DNA from 2 places in the Paenibacillus sp. FSL E2-0178 genome. Region 2 is predicted to be linked to the other one. Evidence: predicted binding sites of a transcription regulator. Region 2 holds the regulator's gene; the other holds the start of a gene.

Region 1 (9,654 bases), 880 kb from region 2:
AGCATGATGAAATTTGGCAAATCAATCGGAGCAGTGCTGCTGGCAGGAAGCTTGATTATAGGAGGAATGGGGCTGAGCGGGGTGCTGAAAGGTCCTGAAAAGGCTTACGCTGCCGATGAGGTGCAGAAGAATATTGTTAACGTAGTCGGTAAAGGCGAACTTGCGATCAAACCGGATATCGTCTATCTCTCCATCGGGGTAACTACCACGGCTGATACTGCACAAGAGGCGCAGAAGGGTACCGCGGCAAAGATTGCGAAGCTGACTGCATTATTCAAGACAACCTGGGGAATTGCGGACAAGGATATTCAGAGCACACAGTTCTATGTACAGCCTAATTACGTCTATAGCGAAAAGGATGGCCAGCAGGTTAAAGGCTATAATGCCCAGCATACGCTGAAGATTTCCTACCGTGATCTGACTAAGGTCGGACAATTGCTGGATGCAGCATCGACGGCTGGCGCAAACAATATCGGCAATGCAAGCTTTGCGATCGAAGATCCATCAGCCTTTGAAGCACAGGTTATCGAAAAAGCAATGCTGAATGCAGATGTAAAAGCGGCAGCGATTGCTAAAGCGGCGAAACGCGGACTCGGCCAGGTGGTGACGGTCATTCAGAGTGATGACGGGAATAACCCGGTTATCTATATGGAATCTGCTAAAATGGCTAATACTTCAGCAGATTCAGCTGCCGGAAGTTCCGTTGAACCCGGAGAAGTTAAAGTAACCACTCAGCTTAGCGTAACCTATGAATTGAAATAAAGTGACCGCGAAGAGGCGCTTGCTCTGCTGTTTATGGCAGGGCGGGCGCCTTTTTTAGGAGAAAGTTTCGTTGAAATCTCTCAAATTGTTTAAATAAATGTAATAAGGTTGATAGAAAGACTCTTCAATCCTTAAGAAACTGTAAAGCGCATTGTAACATCCGCCGACCTTCTTTTCCCTATAATAGGAAGAGTGAAGCTGAGGGAACACATCACGTAACTATCATCGTACCAGCGGAAGGGGAAGAACAACAATGAAAATGAATGATACTTCGAAGAAATACGCCCGTAAATGGGGCGCAGGAATGATTGCAGCAGGAATGCTAATCGGTGGAGGAGTACTCCCGGCAGGCATTACCCAGGCTGCTCCAGCGGCTGCTCAGGCGAAAGCTGCCTCCTCCCCGGTAGTACTGAAGGTAAACGGCAAGATTGCAGCGCAGAAGGGGCTTTTCCAGGACGGAAAGGTATGGATTCCGGTAACGTTTATGCGCGATGCGCTGGGGATGCCGCTATCTTATGATAAAGCAGAGAAGACGTATACCATCGGTACAGGTACTACACAAACTAAACTGACGGTTACTGAATACTATACTACGATTAAAGTGAACAATTATTTTATCGGCGAATATGAAGTGAAGAATATGGATAACCGCTTCTATGTTTCGTTTGACCTGCTCAGCGATTACTTAGGCTACAAGGGTGACTGGAGTGCCGCTACGGGACGGCTCAATGTGATGAAGAGAACGCAAAATGCGGTAACTATAAAGACTGAGAGCTATGTTAAGGACCATAAAGATGCACCAATCAAGCTGGATTATCCACAGGTCAGCGGTCTTGCAAGTAGCGAGGCTGAGAAGGCAATCAATGATACAATCAAACAGACGATTCAGAAATACGCGGCTTACGCCGAAGATCAAATCTCCCTTAAATCCGAGGACGACCGTCCGTATGAATTCGAAGGCGGTTATGTGGTGACTTATAATCAGGACGGCGTGCTCAGTCTGATCACGAATCAATACGGGTACACCGGCGGTGCACATGGATCGACTATCCGCAATGCCTTTACCTTCTCACTTAAGGACGGCAAACGCCTGCTGCTGGGGGATTTGTTCAAGGCTAATCCTAACTACAAGAAACAGCTGAATGCCAAGGTATCTACTGAAATCAAAGCAAACGGAGGTTATCTGGGAGGATTCACAGGCCTGAATACAGAGAAATACTTCTATCTGAAAGAGGGCAAAGCCGTGCTCTTCTTCCAGCAATATGAGTATACTGCATACGCTACAGGCTTCCCGGAGGTAATCTTCAGCTTCAAAGAGCTGCTGCCGGACGGAAGCAGTCCGTTCGCTGCACTGAAATAACGTATAGGCTTCACAGTTCCAGTTCCGGTAGCTTCATCTATCCTGCCCTTGCGTTTCCTCCGGGAGACATGAGGGCAGGATTTTTTTGCGGGCCTAATAAGGCCGCCCTGCCGTTACCACATCCCCCGGGCAGTCATAAGCTAAAGAAAGCAAGCAGCTTATAGCGGGGAGGGAAGGCTATGGTCTATCAGTATACGGCCATTGGAGATTCATTAACGACCGGATTCGGGGCGCTGCCCGGGAACGGATTTGTTCCCGTCTACCGCCGGATGGCGGAAGGGCGGCTGCAGACTCCGGTTGCTTCTGCGAATCTAGGAGTGAATGGTCTGACAACAGCGGGGCTGGAGCAGCGTCTCAAGACAGACGGCGGCTTTCGTTCTGCGGTTAAGGATGCAGAGATCATTACCGTCTCTATCGGCGGCAATGATCTGATTAAGGCCGCCAAAGCCGCAGCGGGGAGGCCAGGTGAGCTGAATGGGTATCTGCAAAAAGCACTCCGGGACTGCAAACGGAATTTCAGTGATATTATGAGTACTCTGTCACAGCTGAAGGCGGGCACGCGAAGTCCTTACATTATCCGGATAGTAGGCCTCTATAATCCGTATCCTCAGGTGGATGAGGCCACAGATTGGGTGAGGCAGTTCAACCGCTATGCTGCCGGCTACAGCAGTTATGCCGTAGGATTTGCTTCCATTTATCATGAATTTGCCGGCAATGAGCGGGGGCTGCTGTTCCTGGATCATATTCATCCGAACGGCAGGGGCTACCGGGTGATCGCCGGCAAGCTGGATGCCCTGGGATATGGAAACTTGAGGTGAGTCATCAGTATATATGCCACATAAAGAGGCTGCCGCAGACCTGTAGGTCCGTGGCAGCCTCTTTATTTGTTGGTGAAGTATAGAAATTAAACGCCAGTCGGCAAGGTCTTCTCAATGACTTTATCGACAATGCCATATTCAGCTGCATCGGCAGCACTCATGAAGTAATCGCGGTCGGTATCCTTCTCGATCTTCTCGATCGGCTGGCCCGTACGTTCGGACAGGATACGGTTCAGCTTCTCGCGCAGCTTGATGATGCGGCGGGCGCGGATTTCAATATCCGAAGCCTGACCCTGGGCACCGCCGAGCGGCTGGTGAATCATAATTTCGCTGTTCGGCAAGGCAAAGCGTTTGCCCTTGGCGCCAGCGTTCAGCAGGAAGGCTCCCATGGAAGCGGCCATCCCTACACAGATGGTGGATACATCCGGTTTAATGTACTGCATTGTATCAAATATAGCCATACCCGCTGTAATGGAGCCGCCAGGGCTGTTTACATACAGGTGAATATCCTTATCCGGATCCTCGGCAGCCAGGAAGAGCATTTGTGCGATGATGGAATTGGCTACCACGTCATTAACCTCCGTTCCAAGGAAAATGATGCGGTCCTTCAGCAGGCGGGAATAGATGTCATAAGCGCGCTCACCGCGGTTGCTCTGTTCTACTACCATAGGAATATAACTCACGTGGAAAACCTCCTTGAAATTGGTGCTTCGAATGTGTTCATTTTTTACTGTTACCGTATTAACCACATGATAAACAAATTTAAACAAAAAGTCAAAGAAAGTCAAACTTAGATTCAAAAAAAAGAGCCATCAAGCGGCTCTTTGGTTAAATATAATATAAGCATTGCTAAATTATGTACAAAAGTGAAAATAATGGCGCGCCCGCCAAGAATCGAACTTGGATCTCAGGCTTCGGAGGCCTACGTCATATCCATTGGACCACGGGCGCAACAGAAATTATTATAATACACTTATTGCATAAAAGCAACGTGTAAAACCCATCGTGCAAAAAAATAGTTTTTCAGGCTCCCAGGCAGATGATAGCTTCCCACCTGACAGTCAGGTGATGGAGGTTTTCAGGCATGTGCTTAAGGGCGCGATTACCTCTCACAGACCGGCAGATGTATAAGATGAAACGGGTCTGAGAATTATAGTCTCGGAACACTTGCACTCGGCGTCAGTTTTGGGTAGAATATGGGTGGGACTTAAAAAGTTAACCCGGGACATTTTGAGACCACGAACAAGGGAAAAGAGAAAGACGAAGTTGCAGGAGTGAAAGCATGCGTAATTTATTGGAAATCCAAAAGCAGCTTCTGCCTGATCTCATGGAAACCCTTAAGAGACGGTATACGATTCTACATCAGATCATGCTGTCCGATATTATTGGGCGCAGAACGCTTGCCGCCTCGCTTGATATGACCGAGCGGGTGCTGCGCGCCGAGACGGATCTTCTGAAATCGCAAGGGCTCATTGAGATCGAGAGCGTCGGCATGCGCATTAGCGAAGCCGGTCGCAGACTGCTTGACCTGCTGGAGCCGATCGCCAAGAGCCTCTTCGGCCTGGATGATCTGGAAGAGAAAATTCGTACTACGTACGGTCTCAGTAAAGTAGTTGTTGTACCTGGCGACTGCGAGACCTCGCTGTTCACCAAACGTGAACTGGGGCGTGCAGGTTCGAAGGCACTGCTCAGTGTACTGCGCAGTGACGACACGATTGCCGTCACAGGCGGATCGACCCTGGCCGAAATGGCCGATCAGTTGACCCCGCCGCTATCCCTTTCCTATAAGAACGCCTGGGTAGTTCCGGCGCGTGGAGGACTGGGAGAGAGCATGGAGATCCAAGCCAACACCATTGCTTCGACCATGGCCAAACGGATTGGTGCCAATTACCGTCTGCTGCATGTGCCTGATCTGCTCAGCGGCGATGCCTATCAGTCGCTCGCACTGGACTCCAATATTGGAGAGATTGTGCAGATTATCCGCAGATCGCGTATTATTGTGCATGGAATTGGCGATGCCATTGAAATGACTCACCGCCGCAAGCTGGACCCCGGTACAATCTCAGAGATTCAGGACGAGGGTGCGGTAGCCGAATCGTTCGGATATTATTTCAATGAGAATGGCGAGGTGGTTCATACCATGCTGACCATGGGGCTGCGCCTGGAAGACATTATCCGTACAGAAGTCGTCATCGGTATTGCCGGCGGCAAACGCAAGGCTAAGGCCATTCATGCGATGCTGCGGTTCGGCCAAGAGGATATTCTCGTAACAGACGAGGCGGCTGCTGTCGAAATCGGCAAAGAAATCGACAAACAGTTGCAAGAGGTCCTATAGATTCCATTTTATGGGACGCGCGCAAAGGTATTATGCATTATACTTAACCTTGTTGTCTTGACGAGCCTCACGGCTTGTCTTGAATAAATAAAACGAAATCTAGGAGGAACTATTCAATGAGTGTAAAAGTTGGTATTAACGGTTTTGGACGTATTGGACGCCTTGCATTCCGCCGTATTCAAAATGTAGAAGGTATCGAAGTGGTAGCAATCAATGACTTGACTGACGCTAAGATGCTTGCTCATTTGCTTAAATATGATACAACTCAAGGTAAATTCCAAGGCGATGTTGAAGTTCACGACGGCTTCTTCAAAGTTAACGGTAAAGATGTTAAGGTTCTGGCGAACCGCAACCCTGAAGAACTTCCTTGGGGAGAGCTTGGCGTTGATATCGTTCTGGAATGCACAGGTTTCTTCACAACTAAAGAAGCAGCTGAAAAGCACCTTAAAGGCGGAGCTAAGAAAGTAGTTATTTCCGCTCCAGCTACAGGCGACATGAAGACTGTTGTTTACAACGTTAACGATGACATCCTTGACGGTAGCGAAACAGTAATCTCCGGCGCATCTTGCACAACGAACTGTCTGGCTCCTATGGCCAAAGTTCTGAACGACAAATTCGGTATCATCGAAGGCTTGATGACTACTATCCACGCTTACACAGGTGACCAGAATACACTTGATGCTCCACACGCTAAAGGCGACTTCAGACGTGCCCGCGCTGCTGCTGAGAACATCATCCCTAACACTACCGGTGCTGCTAAAGCAATCGGCCTGGTAATTCCAGAGCTTAAAGGCAAACTTGACGGTGCAGCACAACGTGTGCCTGTAGCTACTGGTTCCCTGACTGAGCTGGTTACTGTTCTGGATAAGAGCGTAACTGTTGAAGAAATCAACGCAGCAATGAAAGAAGCTTCCGATCCGGAAACTTACGGCTACACTGAAGATGAAATCGTATCTTCCGACATCAAGGGTATGACTTTCGGTTCCCTGTTCGATGCTACACAAACTAAAGTTCTGACTGTTGGCGACAAACAACTGGTTAAAACCGTTGCTTGGTATGACAATGAAATGTCCTACACTGCACAGCTCGTTCGTACTCTAGAAAAATTCGCTAAACTTGCTCAATAATACCGATTTTATATAGGCAGTACAATAGAGCGGAAACAATGAAAGTCTGTTTCCGCTCTTTCTAAATGAAATGGATTCGTGAATGAACCAATTTTGGGTGTGGAGGAAATGTTAATCATGAACAAAAAAAGTGTCCGTGATGTAGAAGTAAAAGGCAAACGCGTATTCGTGCGTGTGGATTTCAACGTGCCAGTGGAAGACGGTAAGATCACTGATGATACCCGTATCCGCGAAACCCTTCCAACAATTAAATACCTGATTGAGAACGGTGCAAAGGTCATTCTGGCCAGCCATATGGGCCGTCCTAAAGGTGAATTCGTCGATTCCATGCGGTTGACTTCCGCAGCTGTACGTCTGTCCGAATTGCTCGGCAAACCGGTAGCCAAAGCTGATGAAGCGATTGGCGAAGCGGTAAAAGCACAAATCGCTGAACTGAACGAAGGCGACGTGCTTGTGCTTGAGAATGTCCGTTTCTATAAAGGTGAAGAAAAGAACGATCCTGAACTGGCTAAGCAGTTCGCTGAACTGGCTGACCTGTTCGTCAATGACGCATTCGGTGCGGCTCACCGTGCCCATGCTTCGACAGAAGGCATCGCTCACTTCCTGCCTGCAGTATCCGGCCTTCTGATGGAGAAGGAATTGTCCGTTCTGGGCAAAGCCCTGTCCAATCCTGAACGTCCTTTCACTGCGATCATCGGCGGTTCCAAAGTTAAAGACAAAATTGACGTGATCGACAACCTGCTGACTCTGGCTGACAACGTATTGATTGGCGGCGGCCTTTCTTACACCTTCACCAAGGCACAAGGTTACGAAATCGGAAATTCTTTGGTAGACAACGACAAAATCGAAGCGGCGCTTGGATTTATCGAAAAAGCCAAAGCACTGGGCAAAAACTTTGTGCTTCCGGTTGACGTAGTTATCGCGGACAAGTTCGGCGCAGATGCCAACACCAAAATTGTAGATGTGACTGAAATTCCTGCTGGCTGGGAAGGTCTGGACATCGGTCCTAAAACCCGTGAAATTTATGCCGATATCATCAAAAACTCCAAGCTGGTTGTTTGGAACGGACCTATGGGCGTATTTGAAATTGATATCTTCGCTGAAGGTACAATTGCTGTAGCTCAGGCTTGCGCAACTACCGAAGGCTACACAGTTATCGGCGGTGGTGATTCCGCAGCAGCAGCAGAGAAATTCCACCTCGCAGACCAAATGGATCATATCTCCACTGGCGGCGGCGCATCACTCGAGTTCATGGAAGGTAAGGCACTTCCAGGCGTAGAAGCACTGAACGACAAGTAAGACGTAGAAGGTAGAAGGAGGCAATCCATTACTATGAGTAGAACACCTATCATTGCCGGCAACTGGAAAATGTTCAAAACTGTTCCGGAAGCCGAAGGCTTCATCGCTGAAATCAAAGGCCAGGCGGAAGTTGAAGGCGTAGAGACTGTAATCTGCGCACCTTTCACTAACCTGCCTGCACTTGTTGCAGCGGTACAAGGCACCAGCATCAAAATTGGTGCTCAGAACCTTCACTTCGAAGATAACGGTGCTTACACAGGCGAGATCAGCGGTGTAATGCTGAAGGATCTCGGCGTGGAATACGTTATTATCGGCCACTCCGAACGCCGTGCATACTTCGGTGAAACGGACGAAATCGTCAACAAAAAAATGCATGCGGCATTCCGCCATGGCATTACTCCAATTGTCTGTGTAGGCGAAAAGCTCGAAGAGCGCGAAGCGGACCAGACTAAAGATGTATGCAAAGTGCAGACTGAAGCGGCATTTGCCGGCCTTAGCGCGGAACAGGCAGCAAGCGTAGTTATCGCTTATGAGCCTATCTGGGCTATTGGTACAGGTAAATCCTCTACTTCCCAGGATGCTAATGAAGTTATTGCTTACATCCGTACCCTTGTAAAAGGCTTGTACGATGAAGCAACTGCTGAAGCTGTCCGTATCCAATACGGTGGCAGCGTGAAGCCTGAGAATGTAACGGAGTACATGAGTCAAAGCGACATCGACGGCGCTCTAGTCGGCGGTGCCAGCCTGCAGCCTGCTTCCTTCGTTTCACTCGTTGAGGGGGCGAAATAAGAATGTCAGCACCAAAACCTGTAGCTCTAATCATCATGGACGGTTTCGGTTTGCGTAACACGGATGAAGGCAACGCAGTTGCCCAAGCCAACAAACCGAACTACGACCGTTACCTGAAACAATATCCGAACACTACACTTACCGCTTGCGGCGAAGCTGTAGGTCTGCCGGAAGGACAAATGGGTAACTCTGAAGTAGGGCACCTTAACATCGGCGCAGGCCGGATCGTATACCAGGATCTGACCCGCATCGATAAGTCTATCCGTGATGGCGAATTCTTCGAGAACGAAACGCTGGTTGCTGCGGTGAGAAGCGCCAAAACAACCGGCAAAAAGCTTCACCTCTATGCACTTGTATCCGATGGCGGCGTGCACAGTCACATTAAACACCTGTTCGCGATGCTCGATCTGGCCAAAAAAGAAGATTTGCATGAAGTTTATATTCATGCCTTCATGGATGGCCGCGACGTACCACCCGACAGTGGACAGAAGTTCATTCAGGAACTGGTAGCCAAGATCGAAGAGGTTGGCGTAGGTACGATTGCTACGGTATCCGGACGTTATTATGCCATGGACCGTGACAAACGCTGGGAACGTGTAGAGAAAGCTTATCGTGCAATGGTGTATGGCGAAGGCCCTAAATATACCGATGCACTTCAGGCAATCACTGGATCTTACCAGAATTCTGTGTATGATGAATTTGTAGAGCCAAGTGTGATTGTAGATAGCCTGGGCAACCCGGTTGCGACAGTGGAGAGCGGCGATTCTGTCATTTTCCTTAACTTCCGTCCTGACCGTGCCATTCAGCTGTCGCAAGTATTCACGAACTCTGACTTCCGCGGTTTCGACCGTGGCCCTAAGTTCCCTGAAGGTCTGCACTTCGTATGTCTGACAACCTTCAGCGAGACGGTTCAAGGTTTCGTGGCTTACTCCCCGAAGAACCTGGACAACACGCTCGGTGAAGTGCTGGTTCAGCAGAACAAGAAGCAGCTGCGTATCGCGGAAACTGAGAAGTATCCGCATGTTACCTTCTTCTTCAGCGGCGGACGTGATGAGGAGCTTCCCGGCGAAACACGCATCCTGATCAACTCTCCGAAAGTGGCAACCTATGATCTGCAGCCTGAGATGAGCGCATACGAAGTGGCGGCGGCCTGCGTAGCGGAGA
Region 2 (9,654 bases):
TGGAAAATTATTCGGTTTCGACTTCCTTCTCTTCCTTCTCCAGGACGACCTCAGCCGGCACTTCCACTTTGGTTACTACAAGCTCGCCGTTCACCTCATCAATGTTGAGGGAATCACCTTTCTTAATGTTGCCCTTAAGCAGCTCTTCGGAAAGGCGGTCTTCGATGTGCTTCTGAATCGCCCGGCGGAGCGGGCGGGCACCGAAGGCCGGGTCATAGCCCTCTTTGGCCAGGAACGCCTTGGCGCCGTCGGTAAGCAGGAAGTCTACATCATATTCACGCAGACGCTTGCGCAGCTCCTCGGACATCAGGGTAACGATCTCGGCGATATGCTTCTCATCCAGAGAGTGGAAGACAATAATCTCGTCGATCCGGTTCAGGAACTCAGGGCGGAAGCTCTTCTTCAGCTCTTCCATTACCTTGCCCTTCATATTGCCGTAATCGGCACCGGCATCCTGTACCGCGGTGAAGCCCAGAGTCGAATTCTTGCGGATCGCTTGTGCACCTACGTTAGAGGTCAGGATAATTAAGGTATTGCGGAAATCGACTACACGGCCTTTGGAGTCGGTCAGACGGCCGTCTTCCAGTACCTGCAGCAGAATATTGAATACTTCAGGGTGAGCCTTCTCAATCTCATCCAGCAGGACCACGGAATACGGTTTGCGGCGTACCTTCTCAGTCAGCTGTCCGCCTTCTTCATATCCTACATAGCCTGGAGGCGCTCCGACCAGACGGGAGGTAGAGTGCTTCTCCATGTACTCCGACATATCGATACGGATTACCGCATTCTCGTCACCGAACATGGCTTCGGCAAGTGCCCGTGCCAGCTCGGTTTTACCGACCCCGGTTGGACCGAGGAAGATGAAGGAACCCATTGGACGTTTCGGATCCTTCAGACCCGCACGTGCCCGGCGGAGAGCCCGGCTGACAGCCTTAACGGCTTCGTCCTGGCCGATTACCCGTTCATGCAGTATTGATTCCATATTGAGCAGACGGTCGGTTTCCTCTTCCTTCAGCTTGCTGACCGGAATGCCGGTCCAGCTGGCAACCACCTGTGCGATATCCTCAGGCGTAACCTGGGAGTCCGTACGGCCCTGCTTCTCTTTCCACTGGTTCTTCGTGGTATCGAGCTCTTCACGGATCTTCTGCTCGGTATCGCGCAGCGCTGCAGCCTTCTCAAATTCCTGGCTTTGTACAGCGGAATCCTTCTCCTTGCGGATATCATCCAGACGCATTTCGAGTTCCTTCAGATTCGGCGGGATGGTGTAAGAGTTAAGTCTTACCTTGGAGCCTGCTTCATCAATCAGGTCAATCGCTTTGTCCGGCAGGAACCGGTCAGGGATATAGCGGTCGGACAGCTTCACAGCTTCCACAATAGCTTCATCCGTAATCTTCACCCGGTGATGGGCTTCATAACGGTCCCGAAGACCGAATAAGATCTGTACAGCTTCTGCAGGAGAAGGCTGATCCACCGTAATTGGCTGGAAGCGGCGTTCAAGTGCAGCGTCTTTCTCAATATATTTGCGGTATTCATCAAGCGTTGTGGCACCGATGCACTGCAGTTCACCACGGGCCAGAGCGGGCTTCAGGATGTTGGAGGCATCAATTGCACCTTCCGCACCACCGGCTCCGATCAGGGTATGCAGCTCATCGATGAAGAGCACGATATTGCCTGCCTGGCGAATCTCATCCATGATTTTTTTGAGGCGGTCTTCGAACTCACCGCGGTATTTCGTACCGGCAACTACAGAACCCATATCCAGGGTCATTACGCGTTTGTCGCGCAAGGTTTCCGGAATTTCATTATTGATGATCTTTTGGGCCAGGCCTTCAGCAATTGCTGTTTTACCAACCCCTGGCTCACCGATCAGTACCGGATTATTCTTGGTACGGCGGCTGAGCACCTGAATAACACGTTCAATTTCCTTGCTGCGGCCGATAACCGGGTCGAGGTTGCCGTCCTTGGCATAGGCAGTCAAGTCACGGGCCAGACCATCCAGCGTTGGTGTGCTGACATTAACCGGAGCACCGCTATGGCTGGAAGTGGCTTCACTGCTGCCCAGAAGCTGCAGCACCTGCTGACGGGCCTTATTCAGGCTGATACCGAGATTGTTCAGCACACGGGCAGCTACGCCCTCTCCTTCACGGATGAGTCCGAGCAGGATATGCTCAGTGCCCACATACGTATGACCCAGCTTGCGGGCTTCGTCCATAGACAGCTCGATAACTTTTTTGGCACGAGGAGTATAAGCGATGTTGGTCGGTTGTTCCTGACCTCTGCCAATCAGCGTTTCCACTTCATCCTGAATCTTCTCAAGACCCAGACCGAGTCCGATCAGTGCCTTGGCGGCAATGCCGTCCCCTTCACGAATCAGTCCGAGCAAAATATGTTCTGTCCCAATGTTGTTGTGTCCCAAACGAACGGCTTCTTCCTGCGCCAGCGCCAGCACCTTTTGTGCGCGTTCCGTAAATCTTCCAAACATCATATCTCCTGCACCTCCACGGATAATATATATCTATAATTAATGTTGTGATCCCAGTGTTTCCCGGAGCAGCTTTGCCCGGTACATATCGCGTTCGGTGGACGAAAGCTCGTCGCCGAACAGCTTTTGCAGAAAGCCCGGCTGAGTCTTGACATTCAGCTCATTAAGCACTGAAATCGAAGGCCCTTCCAGTATCCCCAAATCCACACCAAGCCTTAGATCGGAGAGCCGCTGTGCAGACTCTTTAAGCTCCATCACAGCCGCGTAGGCTAGAATCCCGTATGAACGTTTGATGCGGTCGGTAATCCGCAGTGCGGAATCCACAAGCAGGCGTTCACGCGCGTTCCGCTCATGCTCTATAATCTGGGTAACTACGCTGTGTAGATTCTCAATAATCTCATTCTCGGTCTGGCCAAGCGTAATCTGGTTGGAAATCTGAAAGATATTCCCTACTGCTTCGCTGCCTTCACCATAAATTCCTCTAACGGTAAGACCGACCTGATTAACAGCGGATAGAATCCGGTTAATCTGATGGGTCATAACCAGTGCCGGCAGATGAACCATTACCGAGGCTCTGAGCCCGGTTCCCACATTGGTGGGACAACTGGTCAGGTATCCTCTGCGGTCATCAAAAGCGTAATTGACAGCAGCCTCAAAGATATCATCAATGGCTGTTGCCCTTACCCAGGCTTCTCTGACCTGCAGACCCGGAAACAGGCATTGAATGCGGAGATGATCCTCCTCGTTGATCATAATGCTGACTGACTCGTCCTCATTAAGAATGACTGCTCCGCCTTTGGAATCATCAGCCAGATTAGGACTGATCAGATGCTTCTCCACCAGTACTTTTTTATCCAGCTCATCGAGCTCATCCAGCCTCAGCAGCTGAAAGTTGCCGAAATCCGCAGAGGCTTCTCCCTGAAATACAGGAGCAAGCTGCTCCAGCACCTCTTCCGACTGCTGCGCAGACGCCAATAGCGGGAAGGGAAGGTGCTCCAGATTACGGGCGATACGCATACGGCTGCTGATAACAATCTCGGAATGACTCCCGCCGCAGCGCATCCAGTCACTAAGTGCTTGTTCGGTAAACCGGAGACTTGACATGTGGAATCCCCTCCTATATATCAAAGACTTTACTCTTGTGGCATTTCTTTTTCAAGTTTGCGGATCTGATCCCTCAGCGCAGCTGCAGTTTCAAACTCCTCCTGCATAATGCTCTGCTGTAATTCCTGCTTCAGCTCATCAATTTGGCGTTTACACATGATCTGTGCACCCGCCCGTTTGGGAAGCTTGCCCACATGGGCCGTACTTCCGTGTACCCGTCTGAAGAGCGGGTCCAGCGTGCTGTCAAAATATTTGTAGCACGAGCTGCAGCCGAACCGTCCAAGCTTGCTGAACTGTGAATAGGTCATACCGCAGTTCTCACACTGCAGCCCCTGCACAGTCTGTGCGGCCTCTGACTTGCCCTTGCCTGCGCTCTCCAGATCAAGCAGCCCGGAAAGCAAGCTGTGTATGGAGAATCCTCCGGCAGTACCGGGGATGAGCTCCCCCTTTTCCCGCGCACAGCTTTCACAAATATGAAATTCTGTCTTCTCTCCGTTCACGATCTTCGTGAAGTGGAGTGTAGCCGGTTTGACCCCGCATTCCTGGCATAGCATGAGCGGTGTCCCTCCCTCACATTTTGAAAATTATTTGCCTAACAAAGAGATTAGCATGGCCTTCATTAGCTTGGCACGAATCTCATCCCGGTACGGCAGATTAACCGTCAGGCATTCCCGGGAAACAGCGGACCGCATAAGACACGCTTCACGCTTGGAGAGAAAACGGGCCTCCTCCAGCTGATAAATCAGTCCTTCGGCGGAATTCTGGTCAATATCATTCCCTATTGTGGAGTTCAGATGTGCATACAGTGCCACATTCTGAGGCAGCTCGAAGCGCTGAATCCGGATATACCCTCCACCGCCGCGTTTGCTCTCCACTACATATCCCTTTTCCAAAGTAAAGCGTGTACTGATGACGTAATTGATCTGCGACGGGACACAGGAGAACTGGTCCGCCAGATCATTGCGCTGAATTTCCACCGTACCTTCGGGACTTTCATGCAAAATATTCTTCAGATATTGTTCAATAATATCGGAGATATTACGCATCACTCATCCTCCAGTGTGTAAGCCTTGGTTAAGCTTGTGCTGTGTCAACGTCCGCCGTCCATACATAGCTCTAAAGAATTTAACCCGGGGACTGAAGTGCGAATCGGCTGCAACAGCCTTCGTACTTAGCCTGACCACCAACTGTTACAATTCTAAGAACACTGCTGTCGAGCTCGCGTTGACTTTGACTTTCTTTGACTTTTTTCATATTATAACATATTCTCACTGAATTCCAAGTGGTTGCTCTTATTTTTTACTTTTTAGCCGTATTGTATTCCGAATAGCTCACGGATCCCATTGCAAGGGGATATGTATATTAGGCTCTCCTGCTTCTAATGTAAGCGGAAGAGCCTTCAGGTTTGTCAGAAAAAATCAAATAAAGCCGTTTGCGCCTGCGGGATCAGCTTCTCCAGCCAATCTACAGCTTCATGCGTTCCGGATAACTGTCCATACCGGGCCATTTCAACTGGACGTCTGTATCCCATCAAAAGTACGGTAAGTGTACCAATACTGCATATAAGATCAGCGTTTGATCTGTCCCCCTGGATCTGAGTAAATGATACCTCCCCATGTTCAGCTACTGTCCAACGCCACAGGCCGTTATTCCAGGGGGCATGCTCATCTTCAATATAAAGCAGCCGTTCCCGGATACCGCTCAGCGCATGGAAAGACAAATTCTGTATAAAGGCTTGGGCGTTGACAATGCGTGCCATGAAGTACGGATAATTCTCCTGGGCAATCCGCGGGTCGGGAAGCAAATACGGCAGAATGTCATCAGAGGGAACCAGCTTCAATGAAGCTCCGGTGATCATCGAGTCATGGTTAGCCAGAAATGTCCACAGCCCTTGGCGGGCCTTCTCATTCAGATAGACAAATTCATCGATGACCAGTTCTTTGTTCACTATTTTATACAGCACATACCCTTCCGGTTCACCCTGCTGCGAATAAAATACACACTGATGTGTATCTTCATCGAGTACTTTTTCCTTCCACCATTCCTCCGTACGCTGCAGTGTGCCGTTGTACCGGGCTGCAAATGAGACATACAGCTGTTGCAATACTCCAATATCAGCCGCGCCGCGCTTCACAGAGCCCTGTATTTCAGCCTTCCGCGGAAATTTATCCACAGGTATGTTGTATTTCTTATATTCACAATAGATCTCCCAGCCAAATTTACGGTAAAAGGGGATTAAAAACGGGTGCAAAAAAGACAGTGTTTGCCCCGCTTCGTTCATGGTTTGCAGCGTATGGGTCAACAGCTTGGCCACATATCCCTGCCTGCGGTTCTCCGGCCACGTGGCTACACCCGCAATTCCGCCCATAGATACGGGCTTGCCCTGTATGTATGCCTGAAGCGGAAGAAGTACCAGCTTGGCACTTAAACTTGTTCCTTCAAATACTCCCCATATTTGATCCGGTTTGAACTTCGCTCTGGCGTGTTCCCTGTCTTCTCCGGACACCTTGTACTGGAAAGCATATTCAGACAAGCCTAAGCCTTCTTCAAAATCATCTGCATGCAATTGCCTTATTTCCATGCTGCTCACCCCGTTAATGAATTTATAGAGATAGAGTTCAATGGTTGCTCAGATTGAGTATATCAAGCAAATTGTCCAGAAGCTAATGAGGTACAAAAATAGCCCGTGAACAAAAGTTATCCACAGGTTTTGTACAGTAAAACAAAAAACCGGAAAGAGTTTCTTCCCGGCAAAAATTAGTTATCCACGATTCATATTTATCTATCCACAAAATTCACTTTTTATCCACAAAAACAGTGGATTACTTAGGTTTTCTCTTGACTCATTCGCCTGAATATGCGTTTTAGTCCACATTATCACGGAAAAGACTTCTTCCTGAAATTGTATCCACATGTGCGTAAGTTTTCAGCAGTTACTGAAATTTATCCACAGCTTTTCCACAACCCTGCACAAACCAAAAAGCCACTGTCGATTGCTCAACAATGGCTTCATGTGCTTGGCGGCGTCCTACTCTCCCAGGACCCTTCGGTCCAAGTACCATCGGCGCTGGAGGGCTTAACGGTCGTGTTCGGGATGGGTACGCGTGGAACCCCTCCGCTATCGCCACCAAACATGATTTTTCGAAGCTTCCGCTTCTCGAAATCGCTGCAGAAAATATCAAACCATAGGTTTAACATCCTGCCAGGCTTGATCGCCTGAAAACTGAATCCGAAACGAATCTGCGCTCTAAGAAATTTGGATAAGCCCTCGACCGATTAGTATTGGTCAGCTCCATGCATTGCTGCACTTCCACCTCCAACCTATCTACCTCGTCGTCTTCAAGGGGTCTTACTAATTGGGAAATCTCATCTTGAGGGGGCTTCACGCTTAGATGCTTTCAGCGCTTATCCCGTCCGTACGTAGCTACTCAGCCATGCTCCTGGCGGAACAACTGATGCACCAGCGGTACGTCCATCCCGGTCCTCTCGTACTAAGGACAGCTCCTCTCAAATTTCCTGCGCCCACGACAGATAGGGACCGAACTGTCTCACGACGTTCTGAACCCAGCTCGCGTACCGCTTTAATGGGCGAACAGCCCAACCCTTGGGACCTACTTCAGCCCCAGGATGCGATGAGCCGACATCGAGGTGCCAAACCTCCCCGTCGATGTGGACTCTTGGGGGAGATAAGCCTGTTATCCCCAGGGTAGCTTTTATCCGTTGAGCGATGGCCCTTCCATGCGGTACCACCGGATCACTAAGTCCGACTTTCGTCCCTGCTCGACTTGTTGGTCTCGCAGTCAAGCTCCCTTATGCCTTTGCACTCTTCGAATGATTTCCAACCATTCTGAGGGAACCTTTGAACGCCTCCGTTACTCTTTAGGAGGCGACCGCCCCAGTCAAACTGCCCGCCTGACACGGTCCCCGTACCCGATTAGGGCACTAGGTTAGAACCTAGATACGATCAGGGTGGTATCCCAACGGCGCCTCCGCAGAAGCTTGCGCTCCTGCCTCTACGGCTCCCACCTATCCTGTACAGATCGTACCCAAATTCAATATCAAGCTGCAGTAAAGCTCCATGGGGTCTTTCCGTCTTGTCGCGGGTAACCTGCATCTTCACAGGTATTAAAATTTCACCGGATCTCTCGTTGAGACAGCGCCCAAGTCGTTACGCCATTCGTGCGGGTCAGAATTTACCTGACAAGGAATTTCGCTACCTTAGGACCGTTATAGTTACGGCCGCCGTTTACTGGGGCTTCGGTTCACAGCTTCGGATTGCTCCTAACCACTCCCCTTAACCTTCCAGCACCGGGCAGGCGTCAGCCCGTATACTTCGCCTTGCGGCTTCGCACAGACCTGTGTTTTTGCTAAACAGTCGCTTGGGCCTTTTCACTGCGGCCCCCTCGGGCTATTCACCCTACCGAGGCACCTCTTCTCCCGAAGTTACGAGGTCATTTTGCCGAGTTCCTTAACGAGAGTTCTTCCGCGCGCCTTAGAATTCTCTTCTCGCCTACCTGTGTCGGTTTGCGGTACGGGCACCTTCTCCTGGCTAGAGGCTTTTCTTGGCAGTGTGAGATCATGACCTTCGCTACTACAATTTTCGCTCCCCATCACAGCCCAGCCTTATCGATGTGCGGATTTGCCTACACATCAGCCTCACTGCTTAGACGGACACATCCATCAGTCCGTGTCACTACCCTCCTGCGTCACCCCATCGCTCATAGCGGATTACGGTGGTACAGTAATTTCAAACTGTTGTCCTTCGACTACGCCTTTCGGCCTCGCCTTAGGTCCCGACTTACCCTGAGCGGACGAGCCTTCCTCAGGAAACCTTGGGCTTTCGGCGGATCAGATTCTCACTGATCTTTTCGTTACTCATACCGGCATTCTCACTTGTATGCTGTCCAGCGCTCCTTACGGTACACCTTCAACCTACATACAACGCTCCCCTACCCCAGATGCAAAGCATCTAGCCATAGCTTCGGTGGTGTGTTTAGCCCCGTTACATTTTCGGCGCAGAGTCACTCGACCAGTGAGCTATTACGCACTCTTTCAATGGTGGCTGCTTCTAAGCCAACATCCTGGTTGTCTGTGCAACTCCACATCCTTTCCCACTTAACACACACTTGGGGACCTTAGCTGATGGTCTGGGCTGTTTCCCTTTTGACAATGGATCTTAGCACTCACTGTCTGACTCCCGGCAAGAAGTTAATGGCATTCGGAGTTTGACTGAGCTTGGTAACCCTTGCGGGCCCCGCACCCAATCAGTGCTCTACCTCCACCACTCCATTCACCGAGGCTAGCCCTAAAGCTATTTCGGGGAGAACCAGCTATCTCCGAGTTCGATTGGAATTTCTCCGCTACCCCCACCTCATCCCCGCATTTTTCAACATGCGTGGGTTCGGGCCTCCAGTGCGTGTTACCGCACCTTCACCCTGGACAGGGGTAGATCACACGGTTTCGGGTCTACGTCCACATACTAAATCGCCCTATTCAGACTCGCTTTCGCTGCGGCTCCGGCTTCTCACCTTAACCTTGCATGTTAAACGTAACTCGCCGGTTCATTCTACAAAAGGCACGCCATCACCCATAGATCGGGCTCTGACTTTTTGTAAGCACACGGTTTCAGGTTCTATTTCACTCCCCTTCCGGGGTGCTTTTCACCTTTCCCTCACGGTACTGTTTCACTATCGGTCGCCAGGTAGTATTTAGCCTTAGCAGATGGTCCTGCTGGATTCATACGGGGTTTCACGTGCCCCGCACTACTCGGGATCCGTCTCGGAGAGAACACAGTTTAGGCTACAGGGCTTTTACCTCTATCGCGGGCCTTTCCAGACCTCTTCGCCTACCATATTCCTTTATAACTCCATGTGAGACGTCCCACAACCCCAAGAGGCAAGCCCCTTGGTTTAGGCTGTTCCGCGTTCGCTCGCCGCTACTGACGGAATCACTATTGTTTTCTCTTCCTCAGGGTACTTAGATGTTTCAGTTCCCCTGGTCTGCCTCTGCATTTCCTATGTATTCAGAAATGAGTAACTGCGAATTACCACAGCTGGGTTTCCCCATTC

What was found. Region 2 encodes CtsR, which represses protease genes until heat stress. Its sites were predicted from a motif close to ATGGTCAATAAAGGTCAAACA; they were not measured.
Region 1: the regulator CtsR is predicted to act here: its motif matches at 3,711-3,731, upstream of clpP (ATP-dependent Clp endopeptidase proteolytic subunit ClpP).

Annotation. Positions count from the first base shown of each region.
Region 1 covers NZ_CP151953.1:4,553,626-4,563,279, reverse strand. The annotation lists gene MHI42_RS19650 (SIMPL domain-containing protein) at 4-762, shown strand; gene MHI42_RS19645 (DUF4163 domain-containing protein) at 1,016-2,122, shown strand; gene MHI42_RS19640 (GDSL-type esterase/lipase family protein) at 2,302-2,940, shown strand; gene clpP (ATP-dependent Clp endopeptidase proteolytic subunit ClpP) at 3,027-3,623, opposite strand; tRNA gene MHI42_RS19630 (tRNA-Arg) at 3,817-3,891, opposite strand; gene MHI42_RS19625 (sugar-binding domain-containing protein) at 4,223-5,275, shown strand; gene gap (type I glyceraldehyde-3-phosphate dehydrogenase) at 5,392-6,402, shown strand; gene MHI42_RS19615 (phosphoglycerate kinase) at 6,520-7,701, shown strand; gene tpiA (triose-phosphate isomerase) at 7,735-8,490, shown strand; gene gpmI (2,3-bisphosphoglycerate-independent phosphoglycerate mutase) at 8,493-9,654, shown strand, end outside.
Region 2 covers NZ_CP151953.1:5,435,675-5,445,328, reverse strand. The annotation lists gene clpC (ATP-dependent protease ATP-binding subunit ClpC) at 8-2,485, opposite strand; gene MHI42_RS23625 (protein arginine kinase) at 2,522-3,586, opposite strand; gene MHI42_RS23620 (UvrB/UvrC motif-containing protein) at 3,616-4,140, opposite strand; gene MHI42_RS23615 (CtsR family transcriptional regulator) at 4,171-4,632, opposite strand; gene MHI42_RS23610 (GNAT family N-acetyltransferase) at 4,995-6,167, opposite strand; rRNA gene rrf (5S ribosomal RNA) at 6,602-6,718, opposite strand; rRNA gene MHI42_RS23600 (23S ribosomal RNA) at 6,843-9,654, opposite strand, start outside.